3 regions of the Rummeliibacillus sp. BSL5 genome follow, and region 1 is predicted to be linked to each of the others. Evidence: predicted binding sites of a transcription regulator. Region 1 holds the regulator's gene; each other region holds the start of a gene.

Region 1 (10,621 bases):
TTGCCATTCGCTTTGGATAATTGAAACTTGAAGGCGTTACGAGAGCTTGTACTTCGACTAAGATGGGGCGAGTACCTTCCATCGACGCCACAACAGTGGAGCCTGGAGCACCCTGCGAACGTTCTTGCAGAAACAATTCTGAAGGATTTAATACTTCCTTCAAACCATTTTGGAGCATCTCAAAAATAGCAATTTCATTAGTAGAACCAAATCTATTTTTTTGGCTCCGTAGAATTCGATAAGTGTGGTGGCGTTCTCCTTCAAAGTAAAGGACTGTATCCACCATATGTTCTAGTATCCTTGGCCCTGCAATTTGCCCTTCCTTCGTCACATGTCCAACTAAGAAAATCGCAATATTCTTCGTTTTCGCTATACGCATAAATTCAGCAGTACATTCTCTAACCTGCGAGACACTTCCCGGTGCACTTGTTACATTCGGGTGGTACACCGTTTGAATGGAATCCACAATAACAAACTTGGGGTTCACTTCTTCAATCGTTTGATTTAGAAATTCTAGATTTGTTTCTGAATAAATGTAAAGCTCTTCGGATTTTACGCCTAGTCTTTCAGCTCTTAGCTTCGTTTGGCGAATAGATTCTTCTCCGGAAATATAGAGGACACGATGCCCTTTATTTGAAAGAATCGCTGAAACTTGCAGCAAAAGCGTGGATTTTCCAATCCCCGGATCCCCACCAATTAGGACAAGTGAGCCTGGGACAATCCCACCTCCTAGGACGCGATTCAGTTCGTTTAGTTCCGTTTCAATCCTTGGTGCATCTTCTGTTTCAACTGCAATTAACGGCGTAGCTTTCTGCGTTACAGACGAGGAATGCTGAAAAGCCCCTCTTGGCCCCTTGGATACTACTTCTACTTCTTCCACCATTGTATTCCAATCACCGCAACCAGGACATCTACCTAGCCATTTTGGCGATTCATATCCACATGCATTACAAAAAAACTTTGTCTTCTTTTTGGCCATTTTATATCTCCTGCCATTTTTAGTCTTACTCTTATTATAAAACAAGGCGTCCCAAATTTCGCATTTGGAACGCCTCACTGTTGCGTATTATTTTTCAATACGTTGACATAAAGTTCACTATTTTGTTGCTAATTCTTTGACATTCACGACAAATTCTCCATCTTTCACATCAAATTCAACGCGTTGTCCAGTTAAGACAGTGCCTTTTAAGATTTCTTCTGATAGGCGGTCTTCTATATTTTTTTGGATAGCTCTGCGCAATGGGCGGGCACCGTATTGCGGATCGTATCCTTCTTCTGCAATTTTGTCGATTGCTTCCGTTGTAAGATCGAGCGTAATATCTTGCTCATGCAGGCGTTTTGTTAATTGGTTTACCATTAGGTTTACAATTTTGCGCAAATCTTCTTTTTCTAATGAGTGGAAGACAATCATTTCGTCGATACGGTTTAAGAACTCTGGACGGAATGCTTTTTTCAATTCTTCCATCATGACACTTTTTGCATTTTCTTGGCTTTGTGATGCACTTTGAGCACCAAAACCAAGTGATTTGCGGTATTTCAAGGCCTCTGCACCTACATTGGATGTCATTATAACCACCGTATTACGGAAGTCCACTACACGGCCTTTAGAATCCGTTAAACGGCCATCGTCCAACACTTGTAAGAGGATATTGAAAACATCCGGGTGAGCTTTCTCAATTTCATCAAGCAAAATAACAGAATATGGTTTGCGGCGTACTTTCTCTGTCAGCTGACCACCTTCCTCAAAACCGACATATCCTGGAGGCGATCCAACAAGTCGAGAAGTCGAATGTTTTTCCATGTATTCGGACATATCTACACGGATCATGGCATCTTCATCACCGAACATTACTTCAGCTAAAGCCCGGGCAAGTTCTGTTTTACCAACACCTGTTGGGCCTAAGAATATAAAGGAACCGATTGGACGTTTTGGATCTTTTAATCCTGCACGAGCACGGCGAATCGCTCTCGAAATAGCTTCAACTGCTTCGCTTTGGCCTACTACTCGTTTATGCAACTCATCCTCTAAGTTCAACAGCTTCTCTGATTCAGCTTGCGCCAGTTTAGAGACTGGGACACCCGTCCACATGGACACAACTTCCGCAATATCATTCACCGTTACTTTAGATTCTGATTTACCTTGCGCTTCTTTCCATTCTTTTTTCGTGCTGTTCAATTTATCTTTAAGCTTTTGTTCAGAATCACGTAAGGACGCAGCTTTTTCAAATTCTTGAGATTGGACTGCAGCCATTTTTTCAGAATGAAGTGAGTCTAGCTCTTGTTCTAACTCTTTTAAATCTGGTGGTGTTGTAAATGAACGCAACCGGACTTTAGATCCTGCTTCATCGATTAAGTCAATTGCTTTGTCGGGCAAGAAACGGTCTGAAATGTAGCGGTCTGACATTTTAGCAGCCGCTTCAATGGCTTCATCTGTAATTTTGACACGGTGGTGAGCTTCATAACGGTCGCGCAGCCCATTAATAATTTGAATAGCTTCATCCACTGATGGTTCATCGACTTGTATTGGTTGGAAGCGACGTTCAAGGGCTGCATCTTTTTCAATGTACTTGCGGTATTCATCTAATGTTGTAGCACCAATACATTGTAATTCTCCTCGAGCAAGTGATGGTTTCAAGATATTTGAAGCATCAATTGCTCCTTCTGCTCCACCAGCACCAATTAATGTGTGCAACTCATCGATAAATAGGATAACGTTTCCTGCTTGGCGAATTTCATCCATTACCTTTTTTAATCGGTCTTCAAATTCACCACGGTATTTTGTACCCGCTACGACCGTTCCCATATCAAGCGTCATAACACGTTTATCGCGCAATGTTTCAGGCACTTCATTGTTCACGATTTGTTGTGCAAGACCTTCTGCAATCGCTGTTTTACCGACACCTGGCTCCCCGATTAATACAGGGTTGTTTTTAGTACGGCGAGACAGCACTTCAATTACGCGTGTAATTTCTTTGCTGCGTCCAATCACAGGATCCAAGCTGCCTTCTCGTGCTATTTGAGTAAGGTCTCTTGCTAATCCATCGAGCGTAGGTGTATTAGCTGTCGGCGCACTGTTATTGCTTGCTTGTGGATGATCATTACTTCCAAGCAGTTGTAGTACTTGCTGACGGGCTTTGTTTAGGCTGACACCCGCATTATTTAACACGCGAGCTGCTACACCTTCGCCTTCTCTAATTAACGCAAGCAATAAATGTTCTGTACCAATGTATGAATGGCCCAGTTTGCGAGATTCATCGACTGATAATTCAATGACCTTTTTAGCACGTGGTGTATAGTGTACAATTGGGCCTACATTTTTAGTGCCGACACCAACCAATTCTTCAATACCTTCTTCAATCATTTCTGTACTCACATTGATCGCTTCAAGCGCTTTTGCCGCAATGCCGCCTCCTTCACGTATGAGGCCTAGCAAAATATGTTCTGTGCCGATGGCTTCGTGTTTCATACGGATTGCCTCTTCCTGTGCTAATTGCAGAACTTTTTGAGCGCGCTGTGTAAATCGATTGTACATCATGAAGATCCTCTCCTTTTTACTGTTATATTATTTAACCGTCGTATTGTTTAATTTTTCTCGAATAATTGTTGCTCGAAATACATCTCTTTCGTTCGCCTGGAGCGTTGTACCAGCAAGCTGCTGCAAGAAACCAGGCTGCATAATCAACATACATTCATTCAAAACTCTATCCGGATATGTTGGAATTAATCCCAAATCTATACCCAACCGGACATTTGATAAACAATTAGCCGCTTCTTCACTAGATAAAATCCTTGCATATTTCAACACACCTAATGATCGATTTAAACGATCTGAAACAGCAATAGATGCGTGTTCTAGCAAAGCTCTACGGGCACCGATTTCTTTTTGAATAATTTGCTCGGCTACACTTTGTAGATCTAAAATAATATCTTCTTCTGGCTTGCCGAGGGTGATTTGGTTAGAAATTTGATAATAATTCCCGAGAGCTTCGGTACCTTCTCCGTATATTCCTCTTACAACCATGCCTAAACGAGCCATTGTATTCATCAGCGTTCCCATTTGGTTAGTCGCAGTTAGGGCAGGTAAATGCATCATCACTGATGCACGAAGTCCTGTACCTGTGTTTGTTGGACAGCTTGTAAGGTAGCCAAATGAATCATCGAAAGCATATGGTAGCTTTCTTTCTAAAAGTCGGTCCACTTCATCAGCCAGCTGATAAGCCTTATCCAATTGCAGGCCTGGTTGTAAGCTTTGTATGCGGATATGGTCTTCTTCATTTACCATGATGCTAATCGTTTCATCATCCGACACTAAGATAGAGCCTGTTTTTGTTTTATTTGCTAATTGCGGGCTAATTAAATGCTTCTCTACCAAAACCTGACGCTTAAGAGCGGGCATATCATGAAGTGAGAAATAAGAGAATGGCATATCAAATTTCTGGTCTCCATCAATCAATGCATTTGAAACCATTTTGTCAATTTGCAACGCTTCATCTTCTGAAAAAGCCCGTGGAAACCGAAAACCATTTATATTTCTAGCTAGGCGAATCCTTGTACTCATGACGATATCGCCAAATGTACTATCCCCTCTCATCCATATAGGAGGTTTGCTTTGCAGAAAGTGGTCAATGTTCATCTCTTTTCTCACCTCCTCCATTCAATTTGTTTTCAAGCAATTTAACCTCATCTCGAATTTCCGCGGCGTCTTCAAAACGTTCCTCTTCCACTGCTGTTTTCATATCTTGTCGCAGCGCTTCAATTTGGCGTTTTGTCTGATAGCTCTCATTAATTGATCCAGGAACCTTGCCTATATGTTCTGTAGCGCCATTATGAAGCCGTTTTAATACCTGCGGCAAAAAATCTTTAAACGTCTCATAACACGTTGGACAATTGAATTTCCCTTCTTCGAGAAATTGTCTATATGTCATGCCGCATTGTGGACAGCTTTCATTTTGCACTTTACTTTGTGGTTTCTTGATAGGCATATCCTGTACTGACCAGCTTGGCGTTCCGAATAAATTTGAAAATAGTTTTTGCATGGCATTGGAACTATCACCAGGTTCAAGATTCACGTGAAAGTGATCTAGCTGCTTATTGCATACATCACAAAAGTGCCTTGTTATCTTATTGCCGTTTTTCATCTGTGTGACTGTAATTGTTGCAGGCCGCTGTTTACAATTTTCACATATCATCTTTAACACCTCTTTGCATTTGCTGGTCGTATTTCACCGCTAGTAACATCGCCCTCATAATGCGCGCTCGTAGTTCATCGCGTAAGGGTAAATGGAGGGACAATACTGAACGGTCTAGTGCCGCTATCATCATCCTTGCTTCTCTTTGCGTTATTACATCTTCATCAATTAACCGAAAAATAAAGTCCTGTGCAGACGACTGTGTGATAGAATCACCAATTTGATGCATAATCTCTTCAATTAACTCGGTCCCTGAGCTTGCTCTAACACGTAAAATCCGTATATAGCCACCCCCGCCTCGCTTACTTTCAACGATATACCCTCGCTCGGCTGTAAACCTTGTATTGATGACATAATTGATTTGGGAAGGTACACATTGAAATTTGTCAGCAATTTCACTTCGTTTGATTTCAATATGACCTTTACCACCTAATTCAATAATCTCTTTTAAATACCCTTCAATAATGTCTGAGATATTCCGCATTTTTATTCCACCTCACTCGCTTCACTGACTTTGACTAACTTTGACTTTATTATATGTGCCATCAAAAAATGATGCAAATATTTTGCTTAACCTGGAAAATCGTTATTCATTCTCCTAATATACACAAAAAACATACTGCTATATGCAGTATGTTCATAAGTTTTTGTATTAAATCCACTTTCCAACAATCGGATATTCCCAATGTGTTCCCTGAAGTGCTCTAATTATACCGATAATAGGTATAATAACGCCCATAATCCCGAAAATAATTATCATCGGAATGCCAATAATCGCAAGAATTATAGTGAAGGTCAGGATGCCTCCAACTGTAACGAGCAGCCACATAACGAATTGGAACAGCAGCGCTTGAATTGACAAACGTTTTATCTCTTCATCTCTAATAAACACAAAAATAAGAATCGGGACTAAACATGGGGCAAAAAAAGCGCTCGCATGCAAAATAACTTTTAACCCTTTATTCTCCATCTTGTTATTCACTCACTTTCAATATCAATTTTTACTTAACTTAATTTACGTATTACATTAAATATAGTTTCATTTTTTTATACCTCTCTTATATAAGGAATTTCTCCTTTCTGGCATTGTTTACATAATTGTGAGAGGATAAATATACGAATATTGTTGAAAAGAGGGTCTGAGATGATTCGAACGCTTGGTATCACTAATGATCAACAACTCTTAGCTGATTTTTCGCTCGAAGAGATTAAAACCGGCAAGTTTATATGGTATTGGGTCGATTTTGAATCGCCTACCACAGAAGAAAATAGATTACTTAGCAGCTTTTTTCATTTTCACCCCTTAGCCATCGAGGATTGTTTAATGAGACTACAAAGGCCTAAACTGGACTATTATGAGGGGTACCATTTTCTTGTCGCTCATAAAATAAATAAAGAAACATTTGAAGGGGAAGAGGTCAATTTATTTGTAGCGCCAGACTTTATAGTCACCTATCATCACTCACCTGCCCCCGAGTTTGCCATCGTGAGAGAACGAATTGAGGAAATGCCAGCTTCCTGGGAGCGCGGACCCCTGTATATTGCCTATCAAGTACTTGATAAAATTGTTGATGGCTACTTTCCGTTAGTATATGACATCGAAGATCATTTGAATGAAATAGACGATGAAATCGGTTTTAAGAGTACGACAAAATCAATGAAATATGTATTTGATCTAAGGAGCGATTTGCTTCATATTCGTCGCATCGTTTTGCCAATGCGCGATTTACTTTATCGAGTTTTAAATTCCTATCGCTTCCGCTTGAATGACCAGGAACGGGCTTACTTTATGGATATACACGACCATTTGATTAAGCTGACAGAAATGGTGGAATCGAATCGGGAACTGACAGCAGACATGCGAGATAGCCATATGTCGATAAACTCGAGCCGGATGAATGGCATTATGATGATTTTGACTATTATTTCTTCCATATTCATACCGCTGACATTTATTGCGGGTGTCTATGGAATGAATTTTAAAAACATGCCTGAGCTCAATTGGCATTATGGTTACTTTATTATCTTATTCATTATGTTTGGCATTGCCTTTTCGATGGCCATCTGGTTTAAGTTGAAGGGATGGTTTGACTATAGACCGTAAAAACGAAAATAGAACAGCTGCAAAGTTCTCTATACTTTGCAGGCTATTCCATTTAAAGTTGGTTTATATTAATCTCATTAATATGGGATTTATTTAGGAGTATCCTTTAAACCAAAAAGGACAAAAGACAGGAGATAAGTGACGATGGTTGCACCGATTGTAATATAGATTCTGTGGCTCATTGGCACTTCTGTATAGTTAGCATTTAGAAGCATTAACGATGAGACCGCTACTACCATTGCTAATGGCAATGCATATTTCATTCCTCTTTTTGTATCCATGCTGTACATCCTATTCTTGTGATTTTTTCTTTATTGTAGCATGTTCTACCTAGCTCGAATAGATAAAGAAACGATAATAGGCGATTGCTGTTATAAGATACAGCAACCGCCTATTTGTATAATATACCGATTATTATAAAGTAAAGAACTTGCTTGGCATTTCGCGCTTTTCTTTACGAATCTTCCGGCGTATCGAGCCTGATTCGAATAATTTCTTTTCTTGTTCTGTTTCTGGGAAAACGGGCGCTACTTCCTGAGGTGCACCATTGGTATCTACTGCTACCATAGTAACGAAAGATTCTGTCGTTAGTTTTTTTACACCTGTGTCGATATTAGTAGAATGCACCACGATATATAACTCCATCGATGTGCGTCCAGTAGAACTAACAATCGCCTCTAGTTCTAGGACTTCTCCTGAACGGACTGGCGAATAAAAGTCCACTGAGTCGAAAGATGCTGTTACTGTTTGCATTTTTGCATGCTTCATGGACGTAATCGCTGCGATCTCATCAATATACGCCAACACCTTCCCACCAAAAATTGTGCTCATATGGTTGGTATCGGGCGGTAAAACCAATCTTGTTTGTATTGTTCTTGAACTGCCCATTGGCACTGCTTCTAGCATCGTATACACTCCTCACGTATCTTTTAACACATAATTTTAAAGGGAAGCCCTTGTTCAACAAGTCATTTCTCTGTACTTGCATCGACTTCTCCAAACATACTACAGTTTAGTCTTAATCGTAATAAACTTCAAATCAGTCATTTCGTTCACTGCATATTTAATGCCTTCGCGTCCATATCCGCTATTCTTCACTCCACCATATGGCATATTATCTATACGGAATGTTGGAACATCATTAATGATGACTGCACCAGCTTCTAATTCCTCTGCTGCTCTCATGGCATCTTCTAAATTATTTGTAAAGATCCCTGCATTTAAACCTAAATCTGATTGGTTTACTAAATTAATCGCTTCATCGAATGTGTCATATGGAACAATGGATACAATCGGAGCAAATGTTTCCTGGCATGCTACCTTCATATCAGGCTGAACATTGGCCATGACAGTTGGTGTTAAGGTACGCTCTGTGAAAGTTCCACCTGTAGCAACGGTTGCACCTTGCTCTTTCGCCTCTGCAATCCATTGCATAATGCGTGTAACTTCTTTTGGATTAATCATTGCACTTACATCTGTTTTTTCGTCCAAAGGATCGCCTACTACCAATTTTTCTGTAGCTGCAACAAAGTCATTTAGAAATTGGTCATAAATCGATTGATGGACATAAATACGCTGTAGTGAAATACATACTTGTCCTGCGTAACCAAATGCGCCACTTACACAGCGATCTATAATTTTATCGATTGGCACACTTGGTTCTACAATCAAGCCTGCATTAGAACCCAATTCAAGCGTTACCTTTCGCAATCCTACTTTTTCTTTAATCTTCAATCCAACAGAACTGCTACCTGTAAACGTAACCTTTTTGACGAGCGGATGTGTAACAAGCGTATCGCTTAACTCACTTCCACTTCCAGTAACGATTTGAAGCATCCCATCTGGTAAACCTGCATCTTTAAAGATTCCAGCCATTACAAGGCTGCTTAAAGGTGTTTGTCCAGCAGGCTTTAAAACAACTGCGTTACCCACAGCAAATGCAGGACCTAATTTATGTGCCACTAAGTTAAAAGGAAAGTTAAATGGCGTAATGGCTGATATAACACCTAAAGGTACGCGTTTTGTCCAGCCAATCCGATCTTTTCCACCCGGTGCAGCATCCATCGGAAGCGTTTCACCACTTAATCCTTTAGCTGCCTCGGCTGCAAATTGGTACGTTGTAATGGTACGATCAATTTCAGTAAGGGCAGCTGTGATTGGCTTTCCTGCTTCTCTCGCTGCTATTTCAGCTAGATCTTGCTTGCGCTCTTTCATTAACTCTGCCACTCGATATAAAATTTCAGCTCTTTCATAAGCCGTTGATGATTTAAATTGAAGAAAGGCTTGATGTGCGCCTTCAATGCTTCGTTCTACATCATTCACGGTGGCTTTCGCTATATTTGAAATATGCTCTCCATTATAAGGAGCGGTTAATTCATAGCTTTCAGCTGTGCTAACCCATTCTCCATTAATCCATAATTTTGTTTCCTTCACAGAAGACACCTCCGTTAAAGTTATACCCCTCTTATTCCATACTAACATGATTACTTTTTCATATCCTAAATAGATGCCTAGCATTTCCCAAACTGAAAAAACTCCAGCTATCATAGCCTGGAGTTTTGTGCTTACATTAAATTGTACACTTTTCTCGTTAATCCTATTCAAAAACTCTTGATTCAATCACGAAATGTTCTTTTTCAATACTATCCAGCGAAAACGAAGCGCCTCTGCCAGGCTTCACATCTAAGATCAGCTGGGTATGCCTCATATACTCATAGTGGCTTTTGTGTATATAAAATGGCACATCGCCCACTTTACCAAGAAGTAGATCCTGTTCACCTACTCGAAAATCCTCTTCTTTATAGCACATAGGTGCAGAGCCATCACAGCACCCACTAGATTGAAAAATTAAAATCGGACCATGCAACGATTTCATATAGTTGATAAACTCAAGAGCTTTATCTGTCGCTTGTATACATGCTGTCATCTAGAATCCACGACTATTCTAGAAGAAACCTTGTGGCTTACGATTATAGCTGACAAGTAAATTCTTCGTTTGTTGATAATGCTCTAACATCATTGCATGGTTTTCACGGCCAATGCCTGATTGCTTATAACCGCCAAACGCTGCACCCGCTGGATATTGGTGATACGTATTTGTCCATACACGACCAGCTTCAATAGCGCGTCCTGCACGATAAGCGGTATCACCTGAACGAGACCATACACCTGCACCTAAACCATATACGGTGTCATTTGCAATTTCGATGGCTTCATCAAAGTCTTTAAATGTAGTGACACCAAGGACTGGGCCAAATATTTCTTCCTGGAAAATACGCATTTTATTATGGCCTTTGAATACAGTTGGTTTTATATAATAACCGTCCTC
Region 2 (10,621 bases), on a different contig from region 1:
GTACTACTTTGACAAACCAACAAAACCAATCAAACGAACTGTATCATGTAGATTCAGCAAAGTACAACCATGGCGCGCATGAAGTAATGGACATGCATGAAACATTATCAACGGTGATTGCCGGTTTAGACCAATGCGTATTGTTACGTGACCAAATCCAAGATCCTGAACTACGCAATATGATGGACCGTCAATATCAATTCTGTGTAGATGAATACAACATCTTGGTGGAATGCTTCAAAACAGGACGTGATCCATCACATCCAACAGGCCATTATCAAATGACTGAAGACAATAAATTTACTTATGGCATTAAACCAGGCCAACCGAAAAAGCCAATTACACAAGCTAGCGAACTCAATGACGAGATGATTTCAGGCTATTTATTGAGCTCACATAAAGCTACTGCAACAGCTAAATTAGCTGCCTCTCTCGAAACAACAAACCCTGTTGTACGCCGCGTGTTAGCAGATTCAATCCCTAACTGCATTGAAATGGCGTATGAAGTCTCCATTTACCAAAACCGCAAAGGCTACTACCAAGTACCTCAATTATCATCACAAGATACAGTGACAATTACAAATTGCTACGACACTACAAGCAGTCAATTGCAATAAGGTGAAACTTCACACGAGATAGGGATTTTCTTCAATCATCCGTCTTTAGTGAGTTGAACAAATGTTCCTCCCATTATGCGGGATAAAAACAGCATACAAAAAGCGCTTTTGGTATTATGACCAAAAGCGCTTTTTATTACTTATTTCTGTTCCATTTCAGGTTTATTTATTTTATCTACACGTACACGTTTTAGGAATATTGACAACACAAGAGCTACAGCCGAAATAATAGTTGCAACCATAAATGTGTAGTTAATACCATCTAACAAAGCTGTTTGTGTAATTTGAGCTTTCAACTTAGCTAATTGTTCAGCTGTTGGTGAAGAAGGTGTAATTCCTGCTTCAGCAGCTTTTTTAGCAGCTTTCACAGCTTTAGCTTTCGCTTCAGCTGCTAGTTCTGTTGCACTTGATTTGATGTGGTTATTCATAACAGTTACTAAAATCGCTGTACCGATTGCACCAGAAACTTGTTGAACAGTATTGTTGATCGCTGTACCATGTGGGTTTTTCAACATTGGCAAGCTGTTCAAACCGTTTGTCATAATCGGCATCATTACCATAGACATACCGAACATGCGGACAGTATAAACAGTAATGATATATGTGTAAGATGAATCTACTTCTAATTTAGTTAAGAAATACGTAGCCACAGTTGTAATCGTTAAACCAATGAAAGCTAATATACGCGGACCAAATTTATCAAATAGCTTACCAGTGATTGGAGACATGAATGCCATCACAATCGCACCTGGAAGCATCATTAGCCCAGCGTGGAATGGCGAAATACCACGAACTTGTTGTACATAAGCAGGTGTTAAAATCATACCAGAGAACATCGCTACAGATACTACTGCTGAGATGATTGACGCTAATGCGAACATTGGATATTTGTAAATACGAAGATCTAAAAGCGGCTCTTCCATGCGAAGTTGCTTAAAGATAAAGATAATAAGCGCAATTGCTCCGATTGTAATCGTACCGTAAACAAGTGGATCGCCCCACCCTTTATCACCGGCAGAACTAAAGCCGTATAAAAGGCCGCCAAATCCGATTGTTGAGAATACTAGAGATAGATAATCTAGTGATACTTTTCTTGTATCCATTACGTTTTTCAATTTCCAGATACCAAACAAAAGACTTAGTACTGCAAATGGAATAATCATTTCAAAAAGCATACGCCATGAATGATGTTCGACAATATAACCAGATAATGTCGGGCCGATTGCTGGCGCTGCGATCATGACTAAACCGAAGATACCCATAGCAGAACCACGTTTTTCAGCTGGGAAGCTGACAAGCATTACATTCATAAGAAGTGGTGACATTGCAGCAGAACCTGCAGCCTGTACCATACGACCTGCGATTAAAACACTAAAGTTTGGCGCTGCAGCGGCGATAATTGTACCAATCGTAAAGATAGACATCGCTGCAATAAACAAATGGCGGTTCTTAAAGCGAACGACAAAAAATGCGGATGCCGGTATTAACACACCGCTCACAAGCATATATCCTGTTGACAACCATTGAACTTGCGAGTAAGTAACATCAAAGTCTGTCATAATGGTCGGCAAGGCAACGTTCATTAAAGTATTATTTAAAAAAGAAACAAAAGCACCCACGAATAGAATGGCTATCATTCCATAAGGTGGTTTTTGCTGATTACTCATAATTTCCCCTCACTCTTCTTTATATCTCATTTTTATTGGATGTTTATTATTTTATACCGCTAGTTCATTTTTTTCAACTAAAATTTATTATCCTCTCAAAAACATTGATATGAAAGCGTTTTTGGTATAGACTACTGGTATAATTTAAAATCATTTATGACGAAAAGGTGACTAAATGAATACGCGAAAAAGAAAAGTTCTTGATGTGGCGAGGCAGCTTTTTATTGAAAAAGGCTTCAAAGAAACTTCTATAATGGACATTATCCAGGGAGCCCAGATTTCTAAAGGAACCTTCTATAACTATTTCCCTTCAAAAAACGATTGCCTCATCGCCATCTTGCGTGAAAGCCGAGAGGAAACGAGTATCCGACGCCATGAATTAATCTTCGGGCAGGATATAAAGGATATTGATATACTGGCTAAACAAATAGCCGTCTTGATGCAAATTAATCGTGAGCAAAATTTAATGCGAATTTTTGAATCTGTTTCGAATTCACAGGATGAATCATTACGAATGGCCCTAATGAGCCACCATCTTCAAGAACTTGAATGGCTAGCCAAAAGGCTTGTCGAAGTATATGGCGATGAAATCAGCATTATGAGCTATGAATGTGCCATTCAAGTATTTGCGATGATTCAGCATACTCTCCGTATTTTAATTTTTGCAGAAGACCGCTATGTAGAACCAGAAGCTATCATCAAAATGGCTCTTCGCAATATCGATGCTATTATCCCCCGTATGCTTGAAACGAAAGAAGTCATTATCGGTATTGAGACTATACATTTTATAAAGAATAATGTAGAACACCATATCATGAGTCAGGAGATGGTGACACAACAGTTAGACGGTTTCATTAAGGGATTAGGACCATGTGATTCCAAAAAGGGTCTGGAATATGCAAGCTATTTGTTAAGCGAATTAAGTGAATCGAACCCCAAATACTTCATTATCGAGGCGCTTTTAACACCGTTTCGTAAAGCTTTCGCCAAAACAACTCATGCAGCGGAAGCAAGGGAAATCGCCAACTATATTTGGCGGCTCGTCCGAATAGAACAGAACGACGAACAATTTTGAAACCAAGCAGTTCATTCATTTACCATTGGATGGACTGCTTGGTTTTAGTATTGTCTAAATTTTCATTGAGTACACGCATTTTTTAATTCCAAACAGTTATTTTCAAACGAATAAATGAAATTCTGGTACATCTGCCCTGACATTCTTCTCTCTTATGAATATGCAATATAAGAGGGGAGGTGGAATAGTTGTTTAAGAACAATCGCGAGGAGTTATACAGCCTTTCAAATCAATTTATTGAAATATTCATAGCGGATATTTTTTCAAAAAACAAAGTCAATATGGACGAAATTAGATCAAAGGTGTCAGATGAGCAACGTGAAAAGCTTAAAAAAACCGTAGATCAACTAAAAGTGCAGGTGGAGGAGTTCATCAACTCAAACAATACCAAAAGTATTACTGAAAAAGAACCTAAAGAACAGCCTTCAAGCCCACTAAGAGAAAAGCTGAAGCAGGCAAAAACAGAAAATGAGGATACAGAAAAATAAAATTTTATCCCTCACCCGTGTTCTTTGTCTATACAAAAACTAAGGTGAAAGCATCTACTATAAAAGATGAAAGGAGGGGTGAAAATGAGTGAATATGAGAATTCTAATAAGTGGTCTGCAATGGACTCAAGCATGGACCACCCATGTGACCCATGCCACAATAATAATGAGGACATAAATAACAATGCTACTGAAGTTGCGGATATTGACCAATCTTCAAATGAGATTATTATTATTCGTGACTCATGTGATATTACCGTTGAAACAACTGATACTCAGGTAGCTGTTTCGCTTCAGGCAGCTTTACAAGTTGCCATTGCTATCGTAGTTAATATTACAATCGCAGATAGTTCGCGTGCAGAAACGGTGACACAAGAGCTATTACAAAGAGCACAAATTCGTCAAGCAAATCGCCAAAAACTTGTCATCGTTAACTCCCGCTCTGTAAATGTAACAACAACAGATACAGACGTTGCAATTTCCCTACAATTACTACTTCAAATTCTAGTAGCTCTCGTTGCCCAATTAGATATTCTTTAAATAATAGCAGTTCCGTACTTCCTATATAAAATAAAAAGGCTGCAACCAGAGTTAGACTATGGTTGCATCCTTTTTTAATATTCATTATTTTAGCTCGTTGCGTTCCATAATATGGTCGATCAAGCCGTAATCTTTTGCTTGTTCAGCGCTCATGTAATTATCACGATCTGTATCGCGCGCAATAACTTCAATTGGTTGGCCAGTGCGTTCAGATAAGATTGCATTTAATTTTTCGCGTGTTTTAAGAATATGTTTCGCAGCAATTTCAATTTCAGTTGCTTGCCCTTGTGCTCCACCTAAAGGTTGGTGAATCATCACTTCACAGTTTGGCAATGCATAGCGTTTGCCTTTAGCGCCTGCTGTTAGCAAGAATGAGCCCATAGATGCGCACATACCCATACCAACTGTTTGGACATCTGGTTTGATGAATTGCATTGTGTCATAGATAGCCATGCCTGCAGTAACGCTTCCGCCTGGAGAGTTGATATAAAGGAAGATATCTTTCTCAGGGTCTTCAGCTTCTAAGAATAGCAATTGTGAAACGATTGAGTTTGACACATTGTCGTCGATTGCACTGCCTAGCATGATGATACGGTCTTTTAATAAACGTGAATAAATATCGTAGGCACGTTCACCGCGGTTTGTTTGTTCAATAACTGTAGGTATTAAGTTCATAAGAAATAGCCTCCTCAATTAAAAAATAGATTACATAATGACATTTGCTGAGCTTCTTCTTCAGCTGTACCATTATATTACACATTATGGTCAACAAAGGTCAAATGTTACGATTGTTTTTTTCCTCTATTGATATTTCTTTGTTTTATCTGTATAATAAAACAGTCGTTAAGTATATATGCCCTCGTAGTTTAACGGATAAAACATAAGATTCCGGTTCTTAGGCTGGGGGTTCGATTCCCTCCGAGGGCGTTATTGAAATCCTCTTAAGCGTTGCTGCCAACTTTGGCGTGCAGCGTTTTTTATTTCTCCATTTATGATTGTTGTTCCTTAAAAGGAAGAAACAAAAACAACGCACAAACCCAGAAATGAGGATCTGTGCAATAAGGGAGAACTATACTATTTATACCCAATTCGGTATAAAAAAAATCACCTCTATTCATTTTTTGCGAATAGAGGCTTTTTTCAATAGTTGATTGTGTTACTCTTCAACTTCAATAAGTTGGACTAGATTAGAAAGAGCTTGATCCTCATCATCTCCGCTTGCGCTTAAAATAACAGGTGTTCCGTGTGCTAGCGCCAAACTCATAATGCCCATTATACTTTTGGCATTTACTTTCTTATCGTCTTTTTGCAAGAAAATATCAGCTGCATGGCGGTTAGCTTCTTGAACAAATAAAGCGGCTTGCCTTGCTTGCAAACCTGATTTCAAATTTACTTTTGCCTGTTGTTCTACCATTCAATCATCCAATCCTTCCAGTAAGCTTATTTTATTTTATACTTTCGCTGTCTCGCCGCCTCTAAGTGAGTCTGCAATCGCATCAATCTTACGCAAACGATGGTTGACACCTGATTTGCTGACTGTGCCTGTCGAGACCATTTCCCCTAGCTCTTTTAGTGTTACATCTTGATACTCTACTCGCAGCCTAGCAATCTCCTGAAGTTTTTCAGGCAATTGATCGATCCCGATTGCTTGATCAATAAAGCGTATGTTTTCTACTTGTCTAATAGCAGCACCGATTGTTTTATTTAAATTGGCTGTTTCACAATTCACTAGACGATTCACGCTATTACGCATATCTCTAACAATCCGAACATCCTCAAATTTCAACATCGCTTGATGGGCACCTACTAGACTTAAAAAATCAGAAATCTTCTCTGCTTCTTTCAAATATGTGACAAAGCCCTTTTTCCGTTCGATTGTCTTGGCATTCAGTTCGAAGACATTCATCAGTTCCATCAATGCATCACCGTGTTCTTTATATAGAGAATAGATCTCTAAATGATAAGATGATGTCTCTGGATTATTAACAGAGCCTCCCGCTAAAAATGCGCCGCGCAAATAAGCTCTTTTTTCATCAGGTGTAGGAATGATTTTTTCTTCGATATCATGATGAAACAGAAAATTTCCTGTTACAATCTGCAGTTCTTCTAGCAATTCCTTTGCACCTTCGCGCACGCGGCAAATGTAGACATTATTCTTTTTCAGCCTCATTTTTTTCCGCACTAAAAGCTCTATTCGATAGTTGTAAAATTTCTTGATGATTGTATACATTCTACGAGCGATAGCAGCATTTTCTGTTTGGACATCTAGGCTCAGTTGTCGATTGGCAAACGATAATGAACCGTTCATTCGAATGAGGGCAGAGAGCTCTGCTTTTAAACTGCTATCCTTTGCTTCCACTTGTGTAAGCTCTTTTTTCGTCTCAGAAGCAAATGACATAGCAATCCCCCCTTCCTTGTTATATTTTAGACGCTAATTCGCCGAAGATTGTTTTTTTTGTTGATAATTTGTGGCATATTCTACAATCCATGCCGCTACATTATTGGCATCATGCCGCACTACGCCATCATGAATGGATGCTATATCCTTTTTAATGACCTCTAGCCCCATTCCTTCCAGTCTTGGCACATCAAACCTGACAGGCTCCGCTAATTCTTTGCTGTATGCTTCTCGAATTGACAGTGGAAGCTCTTCTTTGTTAATCAAGATGGTATGAAGAAAGTTCGCACCCACATGATCGATTAACGCTTGGACATGATCTCCGGCAGAGTAATGAGAAGTCTCACCTGCTTGCGTCATAAGATTGCATATATAAATTTTATGGCCTTTTGCATTCAATACAGCTTCACGAATACCATTTACCAATAAATTAGGCAAGATGCTTGTATAAAGGCTACCAGGACCAATAATAATGATATCAGCACTCTCAATAGCGCTCACTGCCTCTTGCACCGGTAACACATCCGCCGGCGATAAAAATACACGCTGAATTCTTTGATTATACGAAGGGATTTTAGATTCCCCTTTGACAATCGTTCCATTTTCAAGCTCAGCCATAAGCGTGATTCTCTGATTGGCTGCAGGCAACACTTTGCCATGTACATTTAATACTCGGCTCATTTCGGCGATTGCATGCGAAAAATCACCCGTTATAGCGGTTAAGGCTGTGAGCATCAGATTCCCTAAAGAATGGCCCCCTAGCTCTTCTTTTCCTTGAAAGCGATATTGGAACATTTCTTCTACCAGCGGTTCAACCTCTGATAGCGCAGCGATTACTTGGCGAATGTCGCCGGGCGGTGGGATTTGAAAATCATCACGGATTCTCCCTGAGCTACCGCCATCGTCTGCTACTGTTACGATTGCTGTTAAATCGATAGGACATTTTTTTAAGCCTCTAAGCAATGTAGATAATCCAGTGCCACCGCCGATAATAGCAACACGCGTAAGTGCTTTTTGCATAGCATTATTCCTTTCTCTTCGCTATATCGCGGTGGGTAATAACAGTTGGAGCCTGTTCGTCCAAAAGATGGCCAAAGTACTCTGCTAATGTAACCGAGCGATGTTGACCACCAGTACATCCAAACGCAATAACCAGCTGCGATTTCCCTTCTTTTTGATAAAGCGGAATCATAAATTGGAACAAATCTGTTAGCTTTTGAATCAATGCTTTTGTATCGTCATATTTCAATACATATGAAGAAACATCTTCATCTAATCCCGTTTTTGGCCGAAGCCCTTCTATATAATAAGGATTTGGCAAAAAGCGTATATCAAACACGAGATCCGCATCAATTGGCATACCATGTTTAAAGCCAAATGACATGACGTTCACTGTAAATTGACGTGAATTCACTTCTGAAAATTGGGCACGGATGCGTTCGCGAAGCTCTCTAGGTTTCATGCTCGTTGTATTATAAATATATTGCGCTCGTTCTTTGACATCTGCCAAGAGATCCCTTTCACGTTGAATCCCCATCAACGGCAGTCCATTATCCGCTAAAGGATGGGTACGCCTTGTTTCTTTATAGCGTCTGACAAGCGACTCGTCATCCGCATCTAAAAATAGAATCTTTGTCGCAACTAAATCTTCTTTTTCAATCTGCTCTAGCGCTTCGTTCAATGCGGAGAAAAAATCACCGCCGCGCAAATCCATTACGGCTGCAATACGTGATATCTCCTTTTTGGATTCTTTCATTAGATTAAGGAATGTTGGCAATAAAGCAGGTGGCAAATTATCAATACAATAAAAACCCAGATCCTCAAAGCTTTGAATAGCCAAGGTTTTTCCTGCACCAGACATTCCTGTGATAATAATTAATTCGTTTACGGCGTTTTGATTAGACATGATTATCGTTCCTTTCAGAGGACATTTGAATGCGCTCCTCTAGCAATTGGAAGTCTTCTGTATATGTAAACGTTCCATATTGAGTACCAGTCTGTTCAACAGCATAAAGCAAATTTGTACGGTCACCTTCTGCCATAGGCAATGTTTTTAATTCTTCAACGGGATGCCACTCAAGTATCCCTTCACGTGTTTCCTTATATGGGGCACCGTCTAAATCTTGAGCCACAAAGGTAAAGAGCATCCACTCATTCACGATCTCTTCATCTCGTTTAATGACCATTGTATATACACCTTTTAGATGGGGGTGAATGGCAGTAGCGCCTGTCTCTTCATAAAATTCTCTACTCGCCGCTTCAAAAATCGACTCACCGCCCTCTACTTTACCGCCCGGTGCTACATACCAGCCGCGTCGTGGCTTTTTTAATAATAGTACTTGATCGTCTTTCATCACTAATAAATTGGCGATTCTTTGCACACACGACACCTCGTTTCTCTTTGTCCATATAATTATATTATACAGGCTACTGCACCATGAGTACAAAGGAATTAACATCCGCTCAGTTTACTCCATCGTACAAAGCCTATCTATAACTCTTTCTAGTAGAAATATCGAAAAAAAGGCTGACTCTTTCGCCTAAAAAAACGAAAAGAATCAGCCACAAGAAATATTAATCTTATAAGGGGTTATGCGAATATTATAGCCCTTTTATTTAACAGAGAGATGTCAACAATGTAGAGTTTATATTACAATTATTGAACCTCAAATTTTTCTTTTAATTCTTCTACATAATGTTGGACTGCTTGCGCAGCGATACTGCCATCGCCTGTAGCTGTCACGATTTGGCGCAATGATTTTTCTCTTACGTCACCTGCTGCATAAATGCCTTTAATAGAAGTCTCCATTAAGTCATTTGTTTCAATATAACCAGTTTTGTTTAAGATACCTAAGTCTTCAAATGGTTTTGTTAAAGGCAGCATTCCGATATAAACGAATACACCATCAATTGGCATTTCTTGTTCTGTACCATCTACTGTAGATACAAGTGTTGCGCTGCCAACTTTCCCATCTTTTTCATGGATTTCTTTTACTGTATGGTTCCAAATGAAATCAATTTTTTCATTTGCAAATGCTCGGTCTTGAATAATTTTTTGCGCGCGCAATTGATCACGGCGATGCACGATTGTCACTTTGTTCGCGAAACGTGTTAGATAGATTCCCTCTTCGACTGCAGAATCTCCGCCGCCAACTACAATCAAGTTTTTATTTTTAAAGAATGCTCCGTCACAAACAGCGCAATAGCTGACGCCACGGCCACCAAGCTCTTTCTCGCCAGGTATACCCATTTTTTTGTATTCAGCACCTGTAGAGATAATGATTGCACGTGTTTTAAATTCTTTAGAAGTAGTTTTGATTGTTTTGTACTCTTCGCCATCAACGATTTCTGTTACATCGCCGTAAGCATATTCTGCACCAAATTTTTTGGCGTGTTCAAACATTTTAGTCGATAATTCAGGTCCTAAAATGGAATCAAAACCAGGATAGTTTTCGACTTCCTCCGTATTTGCCATTTGTCCGCCTGGAATACCTCTTTCTAACATCAAAGTAGAAAGATTACCGCGTGATGTATAGACCGCTGCTGTCATTCCGGCAGGTCCTGCACCAATAATCACAACATCATAAATTTTTTCTTCTGACATATTTGCTCCTCCTAGTTGGATCTATTTCATTAGTTCTAATCTTAGAGGATATCCTTTCATTATGACAAGATATCTGCTTGCAGCATGCCTCTATTGGTCAAATAAAGGCAAATACTGAATAAGTTCATTCACATATTTCGTTAAAGTCTGTGAAGATATACCATAATACTTAGCAATCTCTTTTTTTGTGATATCCTTCGTACGCGACGATTTATACATATATTCAGTGGCT
Region 3 (10,621 bases), on a different contig from region 1:
TACATAACAAATTTGGTAGGATAAATAAGACAATAACTATTTGGGGGAAAATACGAAATGATACACTTACATTTTACATCGGTTATTATAGCAGTCATTTTATTCTTCGTAGCTGTTATGATGCAAAACGGCTCTAAGGGCCAAAAAATCACACATATGATTTTACGTGTATTCTACATTTTAATCATTATTTCAGGCGGCGTTGTATTTAGTTCTGCAATGGCAGGCTCTATGGCAATGGAATACGGATTAAAACTATTGGGCGGATTACTTGTAATCGGCATGATGGAAATGGTCCTAGTTCGCAAACAAAAATCAAAATCTACTGGCGTACTTTGGGCGCTCTTTATTATCTTCCTTGTATTCACTGTATATATGGGAGCACATTTGCCATTAGGTTTCCTTCATATCTAAAATGCAGTATATTAAAGCACACATTCGGTAAGAATGTGTGTTTTTTTCTGTCAAAGGACATTCACAACTTTGTTGAAATTACAGAAGGATTACATTTTTTTTGCAAGTACGTATGGAGAGATTGTTATTCGTTTGTTAAAATTATGTTGGACAGTTCTATAGAGGAGGACTTCGAGTTGAATGTAAAATGGATTAGTACTGCAGTTGCATCCATATTGCTGGCCACGGCAATTGGCGCAGCCCCGGCAGTATCTGCGAAAGAAGAGACACCCGAAATTCAAAATGAAAGTATTTATGATGTATTAATAGACCGATTTTTCGATAAAAATGTAGAGAATGATTATAATATTAATGCAAAAGATCCAAAAGCTTTTCATGGTGGAGACTTTGATGGAATCGCTACAAAGCTTTCGTATTTTCAAGACTTAGGTTTTACCATGCTTTCATTAGGTTCTGTTTTTTCATCCGAAACATATGATGGACAAGCCGTTGTAGATTACAACAAAATTGAGCGCCATTTCGGTACAGGCAAAGAATTCTCATCATTAATTGGAACATTGCATAAAAACCATATTAAAACGATGGCAGATTTTCCGATTAATAATGTAAGTAAAAATCATGCATGGGTATTAGAAAAAGGCCATCAAGACTGGTACGAGCTAGCAAATTCTGACCGCATTAACTGGAATACATCCAATACTGCTGTACAGGATGCATTAGTACAAGCAGCGGTAGATTTTGTAGGTAAGTATAAAGTGGATGGTATCCGATTAACGGAGCTTGGCAAAGCAGACACTGCATTTCTCAATAAAATGATTACAGCACTTAAACAAAAAAATAAAAATTTGTATGTGATTACAAATGAGCCGAGCGATGCTGATTTTGATTTGAAAGTAAATAAAGATACGATTGATACATACCAATCTATCTTTAAAAATGTGGATCAAGACTCTTCACAGCTAGAGAAGCCATTAGGTAATAGTATTAACGATACCTCGCAAAAGCCTGTTGCCCTAATGCTTGATGATTTATATAGTGCTCGCTTTACACATGCATCTGCTGAAGAAAACATGTTCCCGCCTACACGTATTAAAGTTGCGCTGGGGGCAATCATGACATTGCCTGGTGTGCCGATTGTTTCATATGGTACTGAAATAGCGCAAAATGGCGTGACTACAGATGAATCGCATGCACCAATGGATTTCCGTACAAAAGATGATATTATTTCATATATTGAAGATCTTCAATCAGTCAGAAACAAATCTAAGGCATTGCGTACAGGGAAATTTAAGCTGTTAGAAAATAAAGATGGTTTAATGGTATATGAACGTTACGCAGGAAAAGAAAAATGGATTATAGTTGTCAATAATACTGATAAAACAAAAAGATATGTTTTGGATCCTTCTGTGATTGGTAATAATAAGGAACTGCACGGCATCTTTGAAAAAGATATTGTGCGACAACAAAAAGAAGATGAAAAATATAACATCGTTTTAGATCGCGAACTTGTTGAGTTTTACCAAGTTACTGACCATAAGGGAATTAATATTCCGTATATGATTGCGCTAGGACTTGTGTATGTCATCTTTATTACCTTCATTGTTTTGTTGCTTCGTAGAGGGCGTAGAGGGAAAAAAGCATAAAATAAAAGCTCTTCTTATCGAAAAGATAAGAAAGAGCTTTTTTTGTATTCTTTTATTTTTCGGGCAGCTGATTTAAGAAGAAGACGGAAATAGTACCTGTCCCTGTATGTGCTGCAATGACGGATCCGATTAAATGAATTTCTACTGCTTTAGGATGGAAATTCTCCTCAATCAATGCTTTCATATCTTCTGCTGCAGCGAGGTCATCGCTGTGGCTAATGGCAATCACTTGTTCAGAAAGTGAGTCGCCTCGTTCCTTCATTAACTCTATTAGGCGTTTAAATACTTTTTTGCGCCCTCTATATTTTTCGATAGGTACCAATTTTCCATCTTCTACATCTAAAACGGGTTTAATGCTCAATAGGCCACCGATAAAAGCACTAGCTTTGGAGAGTCGGCCACCCTTTGCAAGATAATCTAAATCATCTACTGTAAATAAATGTTCCATATGGAGTGCGTTAAATCGCGCTCTTTCCGTCACTTCATCGTAAGATTTGCCTTCATTCTTCATGCGGGCAGCTTCTTTAACGATTAGTCCATAACCAAGAGAGGCACATTTTGTATCAATAATAGTTAGCTTTAAATCTGGATAATTTTCTTTTGCCTGCTGAGCCATCATGACGGCAGTATTGTAGGTGCCAGAAAGTTCAGATGAGAAAGCAATGTAGATTCCTTCTTCGCCGGATTGACCTAAAGCGTTAAATTCCTTCAAAAAACGTTCGGGTGAAGCTTGCGAGGTTTTTAATGATTCTCCATCTCGGATGGCTTGATAAACCTCATCCATGTCGACGCCAATGATGTCATCATATTCTTTTCCTTTTAGATGAACGCGAAGCGGGATAAGTGTAACATCCTCTTGTTCATAAAAAGACTTTGGCAAATCAGATGCGCTATCTGCGTAAATTCTCATTTTAAAACCCCCTGTATTCTATTCTCTATATATGAAGACGATCGATAAGGAATTCAGCAATTCCGTCTTCGTTGTTGGTTGTTGTTACTTCATTCGCAATATTTTTAAGTTGGCTAATGCCATTGCCCATTGCTACGCCTACACCTGCATATTCAATCATCTCAAGGTCATTGTCCTCATCGCCAAAAGCAATAATGCGGTCGCGAGGAATGCCTAGGTCTTTGGCAACATGAGAGAGGCCGACAGCTTTATTCAAGCCATGACGTACGATTTCTATGACTGGGAAAGGATCTCCCCAACGCCTATGATCAATCAATTCGGCTTTCGTGTCTGCCAAGTATTGACGAATGCCCGGCACGCTGCTTTCTTTCGCTTGAATTAACAAACTTGTTGGATTGTCTTTTAGATATTGATGTAAGTCTCCCGTCGTTACTTTCGGGTCACCCATACTAAAAATATTTAATAGCTTCTCATCATGGTATTGTACATATACGTCATCCATGACTTCAGCAATTAAATTTTCAAACTGTTCTCTGTTTAAGGACTCTACGACTTCTTGTACAACTTTTAAGTCAATCGGCTTATGTACTGTCTTCCAGTTTTGGTCTAGAGGATGATGTACAAATGCGCCATTGAAATTGACGATGGGTGTGTGCAAACCTAGTTCATGATAGAACAATTTACTTGCACGATAGGGCCTTCCTGTTGCAATCATGACTTCATGTCCGGCCTCTCTAGCTTTTTGCAATGTGGCCTTTGTTTTATCAGAAATCACTTTTTCATCAGTTAATAGGGTTCCATCTAAATCTAAAACAATTAAATGTTGTTGTGCCATGCTGATAACTCCTTTTCTTATTTGTTTTGTTGATGTGTAGTCCAAATTTAGCTAGTCCTGTGATTTAAGTAAAATTTTCATCATAGGAATACATATGTTTAAATATTTAAATGTTTAAATGTCAATAGCTGAATCATTTTCACCATATAGTTGAAATGACCGAACGTTCTTTATTTTATAGTGTAAGTCTGTGAAAAACGCAGTCTGAAACGAAGCGTTAATTGGCAGAAATTCTGAATGATTAAAATCAAAACGTTCGTTTATACACTATTTATGAAGTTGATTCAGTTGGTAAGATATATTAAAGTTTATCCTTTCAATAAGGCTTTAGTCAAAGTTTATTCACAATAAAGGGTTTAATGTATTTCTAAAGGTTATATATATTTTAGAATAACTAACAAAGGGGAGTGGTTCAGATGTACAAATCGATTATTTTTGATATTGATGGTACTTTATTGGATACAGAAAAAGCCATTTTATTATCTCTACAGCAGGTATTGAAGGAAGAAGGATTATGTTATGAATTGGATGATCTAAAGTTTTCTTTAGGAATTCCGGGGAAAGAGGCACTCAAGCAACTCCCTATAACGAATGTAGATAAAATGGATAAAAAATGGTCGCAAGCGGTATTAGCATATGCTGATGAAGTTGGATTGTTTAGCGGTATAGAAGAAATCATAGAATTATTGGCTGAAAAGCAGATCCAAATGGGGATTGTTACCTCTAAAACAAGAGACGAATTGAAAAGAGAGTTTCAACCATTTGGATTGAATACCTATTTTCAGTATATAGTTTGCGCTGACGATACAGTCAAACACAAACCAGAGCCAGAACCACTATTGGCTTGCCTAGAAGGATTAGGTGTACCAAGTAGCAGCGCGCTGTACATTGGCGATTCTATCTATGATATGCATTGCGCCTATAAAGCTGGAGTACATTTTGCCCTGGCATTGTGGGGAGCGAAAACAACAGAGGGCTATGACTTAGCGGAATACGTATTAAAAAAACCACAGGATATAGCAGTATTAGCAGGCTTGAAACCATAAGTATATGACATCAGATTGGCTTCACTTTCTTTTTTTTGATAACATTGACATAACGAAATGAGGGAGTGAATGAAATGAAAGTGGACCATGAAATTTGGGGCAATATCCCTTTACTTCATATATACAATGAACAGTCGGCGACAAAAGAAGCGCCCACTGTCATTTTTTTGCACGGATTTACAAGCGCAAAAGAACATAATCTACATTATGCTTACCAGTTAGTAAATAAGGGGCTACGTGTATTATTGCCTGATGCGCTATTGCATGGGGAACGTGAAGAAGAACTGGATGAAGTTCAGTTGAGTCTGCGTTTTTGGGAAATTGTTTTAACTTCTATCGAAGAAGTACAATTTTTACGCAACCAGTTGCTAGAAAAAGGGTTGGCAAAAGAAGGTGAAATTGGCCTTTCTGGAACCTCAATGGGTGGCATTGTGACGCTTGGCGCATTGAAAGTATATCCGTGGATCAAAACGGCGGCTGTTATGATGGGCTCTCCAGCTTATGTAGAGTTAGCGAAGGAACAAATTGCAGGCATTGAAGAAAAAGGGTTTAAAATTCCGTTGAATGACGAAGAATTAGAGGGAATGTATAAAACGCTTAGTCGTTTTGACTTAAGTAAAGAACCAGAAGGTCTGTTAGGTCGTCCTGTATTCTTTTGGCATGGCAAAAAGGACCAAATGGTACCATTTAAGCCTACGCATGAATTTTATAAACTACTTCAAAAAGATTATTATCAGAATCATCCAGAAGATTTGGCGTTTATGGTTGATTCGTCTTCTGGCCACAAAGTTTCTCGTGCAGGGATGCTCGCAGGGACTGCTTTCCTTGCTGACCATTTGGCATAGTGATTTAGGGATGATATGATTAGGGAACAATATGAAGAAAGGGGATAAAACCATGGATGCAGATTTAAAAGAAAATATTCTAGGTGCACTTGAAAATGTTATTGACCCAGAACTGGGTATAGATATCGTCAATTTAGGTTTAGTCTATGACGTGGATATGTCTGAAGAAGGCCTATGCGTCATCACAATGACACTTACTTCTATGGGGTGCCCACTAGGACCAGTGATTGTGGATCAAATCCGTACAGCTTTATTTGAAATTCCAGAAGTAAAAGATGTAGATGTCAATGTTGTCTGGAATCCGCCTTGGTCTAAAGATAAGATGTCACGTTACGCAAAAATGGCATTAGGTATTCGATAAAAATTAAAAATCAGTGGAGAACTAGTTCTTCACTGATTTTTTTATATAAGCATTCCGAATATATTCATGACAGTAGGGTATACATAGAAGATGAAGCATTAGTCAATACGACAGACGCTAATAGGGCAGTTATCGCATTCACATTGATCTTTTAAATAGTTTAATTGATGAACGGTAATCAATCCTTTATCAAAAGAAATGACGTCTAAATTCTTTAATTCATGCAGCGTACGATTGATTACTTCACGGCTTGTTGCACACAAATTTGCTAGCGTAGTGTTTGTTAATGGATAGTTAATCAGGATGTCACCATTTTCTAGTTTTTCACCGTACGTATTGGATAAACGAATGATAGTGGAATATAGCGCACCTTTCTTGCCAAATAGCAGTAAATCGCGCAGCTTCGTTTGAGTTTTTAAATTTTGAAGCTGTAGCCATTTAATGTACACAATTAACAAATCAGGTTCTTGAGCTAATAGTATTTCGAAAAGGCCTGCATCTAATGTAAGAATTTGAGAGGCTTCTAATGTTTTGGCACTCAGCGGATAAAATCCAGATGTACTAAAAACAATTCCTTCACCAATACAATCATCACTGCCACAAATTCGGAGTGACAATTCTTTGCCTCCTGCAGTTTCTTTCGATACAACCACTTTTCCAGCTACGATAAAGAAAAGATCTTTAACTGGCTCTCCCTCGGTGCAAATATGGCTACTCTTAGGAAATTTAATCAATGAACCATGTTCTTCAAAGATTTTTCGTATCTTTTGCGGAAGCGGTTCAAAATGATCCAAATCTGCCAATACCTATCCCATCCTTCACGTAATCTATTTTTCTTATTATAACACAGCGTAGTTAGAATGATAGTCATGTGAATACAGCAAATAATGGTAATTATTATATAGTCAAATAAGGTCAAACATATTACTTTACATTAAAGATAGAGAAGAATATAATAAAATTAACATAAGGTCAGTAATGGTCAAAGGGAGCTGATTTGAATGCAAATGAATAACGAAGAGCAAAAAAGCCCATTAGAACAATTTGGACGGAATTTAGTAGAAGAAGTGAAAAAAGGAAAGATGGATCCTGTCATTGGTCGAGACCAAGAAATTCGGAATGTTATTAGAATATTGTCCCGTAAAACAAAAAATAACCCGGTATTAATTGGTGAACCTGGGGTAGGGAAAACAGCTATTGTTGAGGGCCTTGCACAGCGTATTGTAAAAAAAGATGTACCTGAAGGATTAAAGGATCATCTCATATATGAGCTTGATATGAGTGCATTAGTGGCTGGTGCTAGTTACCGTGGCCAATTCGAAGAACGGTTAAAGGGTGTCTTGAAAGAAGTCAAAGAAAGTGAAGGACGTATCATTTTATTCATTGATGAAATTCATACCATTGTTGGCGCGGGAAAAACAGACGGAGCAATGGATGCAGGCAATATGCTTAAACCAATGCTTGCACGCGGTGAATTACATTGTATCGGCGCGACAACACTTGATGAATATCGCATGTATATTGAAAAAGACCCGGCACTTGAACGTCGCTTCCAACAAGTACTCGTGCGTGAACCATCTGTAGAAGATACGATTTCCATTTTACGTGGTCTAAAGGAAAGCTTTGAATTGCATCATGCCGTAAAAATTCATGATAGAGCAATTGTGGCAGCAGCAGAATTGTCTAATCGTTATTTAACAGAGCGCTTCTTACCAGATAAAGCGATTGATTTAGTCGATGAAGCTTGTGCGATGATTCGTACTGAAATCGATTCAATGCCACAAGAGCTAGATGAAGTAACACGTCGCCAAATGCAGCTAGAGATTGAAGAACAAGCGTTACAAAAAGAAAAAGACGAAGCAAGCAAAAAAAGGCTAGTAGCTATACGCGAAGAGTTAGAACAATTAAAAGCATCATCTAAAAATATGAAAGAGCAGTGGGAGTCAGAAAAAAATGCACTGCAAGCTATCCAAGAAAAACGGGAAACATTAAACCGCTATCGTAGAGAATTAGAAGATGCAGAGAATCAATATGATCTTAACAAAGCTGCTGTTTTGCGCCATGGCAAAATTCCAGAATTAGAAAAAGAACTGCAATCGCTTGAAAAATCTTTGCAAACTGATGATGAGAGCCGTTTGTTACGGGAAGATGTAACAGCGGAAGAGATTGCATCAATCGTTTCAAGATGGACGGGTATTCCTGTGACTAAATTAGTAGAAGGTGAACGCGAAAAGCTATTGCACCTGAAAGACACATTGCATGAACGTGTAGTAGGGCAAGACGATGCAGTTCGATTGGTGACGGAAGCTGTATGGCGTGCAAGAGCGGGCATTCAAGATCCGAACAAGCCTATTGGTTCATTCCTATTTTTAGGTCCAACAGGTGTCGGTAAAACAGAATTAGCTAAAGCATTGGCTGCTCAGCTATTTGATTCAGAAGATCATTTCATTCGTATAGATATGTCCGAATACATGGAAAAACACAGTGTTTCAAGATTAGTGGGGGCACCTCCAGGATATATTGGATACGAAGAAGGCGGTCAATTGACAGAAGCCGTTCGCAGAAATCCTTATTCTGTTGTGTTGCTCGATGAAATTGAAAAAGCTCATCCTGATGTAGCGAATATCTTGTTGCAAATATTGGATGATGGTCGAATAACCGACAGTCAAGGGCGAACAGTTAACTTTACCAATACAGTTATCATCTTAACTTCCAATATTGGCTCACACTATTTGTTGGAGTTAAAAGGGCAAGATAGCGATCATGCAATCGAAGATCTAGTAATGGCAGAATTGAAACAACATTTTAAACCAGAATTGCTTAACCGACTTGATGATATCGTGATGTTCCATTCCTTATCAGAAAAACAATATCACGAAATTGCTAAAAAATATGTAGCACTTCTTCAAAAACGGGTGGCAGAACAAGATATTGAGCTAACCGTAAATGAAGATGTACTAGAATGGGTAGTCAAAGAAGGCATTGACCCTGCATTTGGCGCACGTCCACTACGCCGCTTTGTTCAACGTTATATTGAAACATTGGTAGCGCAAGAATTATTAAAAGGCGAAGCAAGCGCCGGAGACCGATTAGTAGTAGCTTTGGAGGATGGTAAAGTAACGATTCATAAAGAAAGTAAATAATCATTCTTCAAAATAAAAAACCTGTCCATTATTTAGGACAGGTTTTTTAGTCATTATTCGTGTTGACCGATTTCTTTTGGTGAATCTTTTGGAATCACTGCATCCATTATTAAGATTAATACTGAAATGATAAGTGATATCCATAATCCTTTTGTGAATGCTGGTCCATCTAATGGCACATTATTGATTGAGCTCACAACATAGTTTAAAGTGGAAACCAATAATGCTGACCAAATCACTAACATAATGTATTTCATATAATCACCTCTAGCTCACTTTTATCCGCATTATGGGGCAGCAAGACCTCAACTCAACACTTGATTGATAACGAATGGTTAGAAGAGTTACTGACCATAAATGCCCGATTGGTTCAACGCGCACTAATTGAGGATTAAACCTCATGAAATCTGAGTGTTCGTTTCACTTTATATCAACTCTATCATACCATAACATTTTATTTTTTTGGAAGAAACTTTTACAATCTGATATGAACAAAATTGATTCATATTGATAAAAAGAGAATTATTCGCTATAATTAAGACCAGATACTAATAATTGATAATAAGAAAAGAGGCGCTACCTCATGAATGCTGGGATTGTTGGAGTAGGAAGATGTGTTCCAGAGAAGGTATTAACAAATTTTGATTTAGAAAAAATGATGGATACGTCAGATGAATGGATTCGCACACGTACTGGCATACAAGAACGTCATATCGCTGCAGATGACCAAGATACATCCCATATGGCATTTGAAGCAGCAGATAAAGCGATCAAAGACGCTGGCATAAAACCAGACCAAATTGGATTAATTCTAGTAGCTACTGTTACGCCGGATCAGCCATTTCCGAGTGTAGCCTGCATGATACAAGACCAGCTTGGAGCAGTGAATGCAGCAGCGATGGATCTTTCTGCAGCATGTGCTGGCTATATTTATGGTTTAGTCACAGCTAAGCAGTTTATTGAATCAGGTGTTTACGATTATGTTTTGGTTGTTGGAGTTGAAAAACTAACAAAAATTGTTGACTGGTCTGATCGTAATACAGCCGTTCTTTTTGGAGACGGTGCAGCTGCAGCAGTGGTAGGTAAAGTTTCTGAAGGAAGAGGCATACTTTCATTTGAATTGGGTTCAGACGGTTCAGGTGGAAATCATCTATATCAAACGAAAGAAAACTATCTTTCAATGAATGGCCGCGAAGTATTTAAATTTGCAGTTCGTCAAATGGGGCAATCTGCACTAAATGTAATTGATAAAGCAGGCTTAACAAAAAATGATGTAGACTTTTTGATTCCACATCAGGCTAATATCCGTATCATGGAAGCTTCTAGACAACGGTTGGAATTACCGCCTGAAAAAATGTCGTCAGTTATCCACAAATACGGTAACACTTCAGCTGCTTCAATTGGTAATGCGTTAGTAGAAGAGT

Evidence for each region. The regulator CtsR, encoded in region 1, represses protease genes until heat stress. The targets are predictions, from matches to a motif close to ATGGTCAATAAAGGTCAAACA.
Region 2: a site for CtsR is predicted at 5,149-5,169, ahead of clpP (ATP-dependent Clp endopeptidase proteolytic subunit ClpP). Genes of this name have one in related genera too.
Region 3: a site for CtsR is predicted at 6,956-6,976, ahead of RCJ93_RS07675 (ATP-dependent Clp protease ATP-binding subunit). Genes of this name have one in related genera too.

The regions. Positions count from the first base shown of each region.
Region 1 covers NZ_JAVGCV010000005.1:62,451-73,071, forward strand. Annotated here, with positions in the region: gene radA (DNA repair protein RadA) at 1-979, opposite strand, end outside; gene RCJ93_RS13900 (ATP-dependent Clp protease ATP-binding subunit) at 1,097-3,535, opposite strand; gene RCJ93_RS13905 (protein arginine kinase) at 3,563-4,633, opposite strand; gene RCJ93_RS13910 (UvrB/UvrC motif-containing protein) at 4,623-5,189, opposite strand; gene RCJ93_RS13915 (CtsR family transcriptional regulator) at 5,179-5,673, opposite strand; gene RCJ93_RS13920 (DUF4870 domain-containing protein) at 5,842-6,159, opposite strand; gene corA (magnesium/cobalt transporter CorA) at 6,334-7,293, shown strand; gene RCJ93_RS13930 (hypothetical protein) at 7,383-7,574, opposite strand; gene RCJ93_RS13935 (acyl-CoA thioesterase) at 7,708-8,199, opposite strand; gene RCJ93_RS13940 (aldehyde dehydrogenase family protein) at 8,299-9,726, opposite strand; gene RCJ93_RS13945 (DUF779 domain-containing protein) at 9,890-10,219, opposite strand; gene exaC (acetaldehyde dehydrogenase ExaC) at 10,238-10,621, opposite strand, start outside.
Region 2 covers NZ_JAVGCV010000002.1:97,181-107,801, reverse strand. Annotated here, with positions in the region: gene RCJ93_RS11045 (spore coat protein) at 9-617, shown strand; gene RCJ93_RS11040 (DHA2 family efflux MFS transporter permease subunit) at 758-2,284, opposite strand; gene RCJ93_RS11035 (TetR/AcrR family transcriptional regulator) at 2,460-3,359, shown strand; gene RCJ93_RS11030 (hypothetical protein) at 3,548-3,847, shown strand; gene RCJ93_RS11025 (spore coat protein) at 3,932-4,387, shown strand; gene clpP (ATP-dependent Clp endopeptidase proteolytic subunit ClpP) at 4,472-5,062, opposite strand; tRNA gene RCJ93_RS11015 (tRNA-Arg) at 5,243-5,314, shown strand; gene RCJ93_RS11010 (HPr family phosphocarrier protein) at 5,544-5,801, opposite strand; gene whiA (DNA-binding protein WhiA) at 5,838-6,785, opposite strand; gene RCJ93_RS11000 (gluconeogenesis factor YvcK family protein) at 6,819-7,805, opposite strand; gene rapZ (RNase adapter RapZ) at 7,810-8,691, opposite strand; gene RCJ93_RS10990 (NUDIX hydrolase) at 8,684-9,166, opposite strand; gene trxB (thioredoxin-disulfide reductase) at 9,442-10,389, opposite strand; gene RCJ93_RS10980 (tetratricopeptide repeat protein) at 10,480-10,621, opposite strand, start outside.
Region 3 covers NZ_JAVGCV010000001.1:1,503,557-1,514,177, reverse strand. Annotated here, with positions in the region: gene RCJ93_RS07715 (YisL family protein) at 58-414, shown strand; gene RCJ93_RS07710 (alpha-amylase family glycosyl hydrolase) at 591-2,057, shown strand; gene RCJ93_RS07705 (DegV family protein) at 2,110-2,967, opposite strand; gene RCJ93_RS07700 (Cof-type HAD-IIB family hydrolase) at 2,993-3,802, opposite strand; gene RCJ93_RS07695 (HAD family hydrolase) at 4,219-4,848, shown strand; gene RCJ93_RS07690 (prolyl oligopeptidase family serine peptidase) at 4,923-5,693, shown strand; gene RCJ93_RS07685 (metal-sulfur cluster assembly factor) at 5,746-6,054, shown strand; gene RCJ93_RS07680 (Crp/Fnr family transcriptional regulator) at 6,153-6,857, opposite strand; gene RCJ93_RS07675 (ATP-dependent Clp protease ATP-binding subunit) at 7,056-9,197, shown strand; gene RCJ93_RS07670 (YjzD family protein) at 9,251-9,454, opposite strand; gene RCJ93_RS07665 (beta-ketoacyl-ACP synthase III) at 9,781-10,621, shown strand, end outside.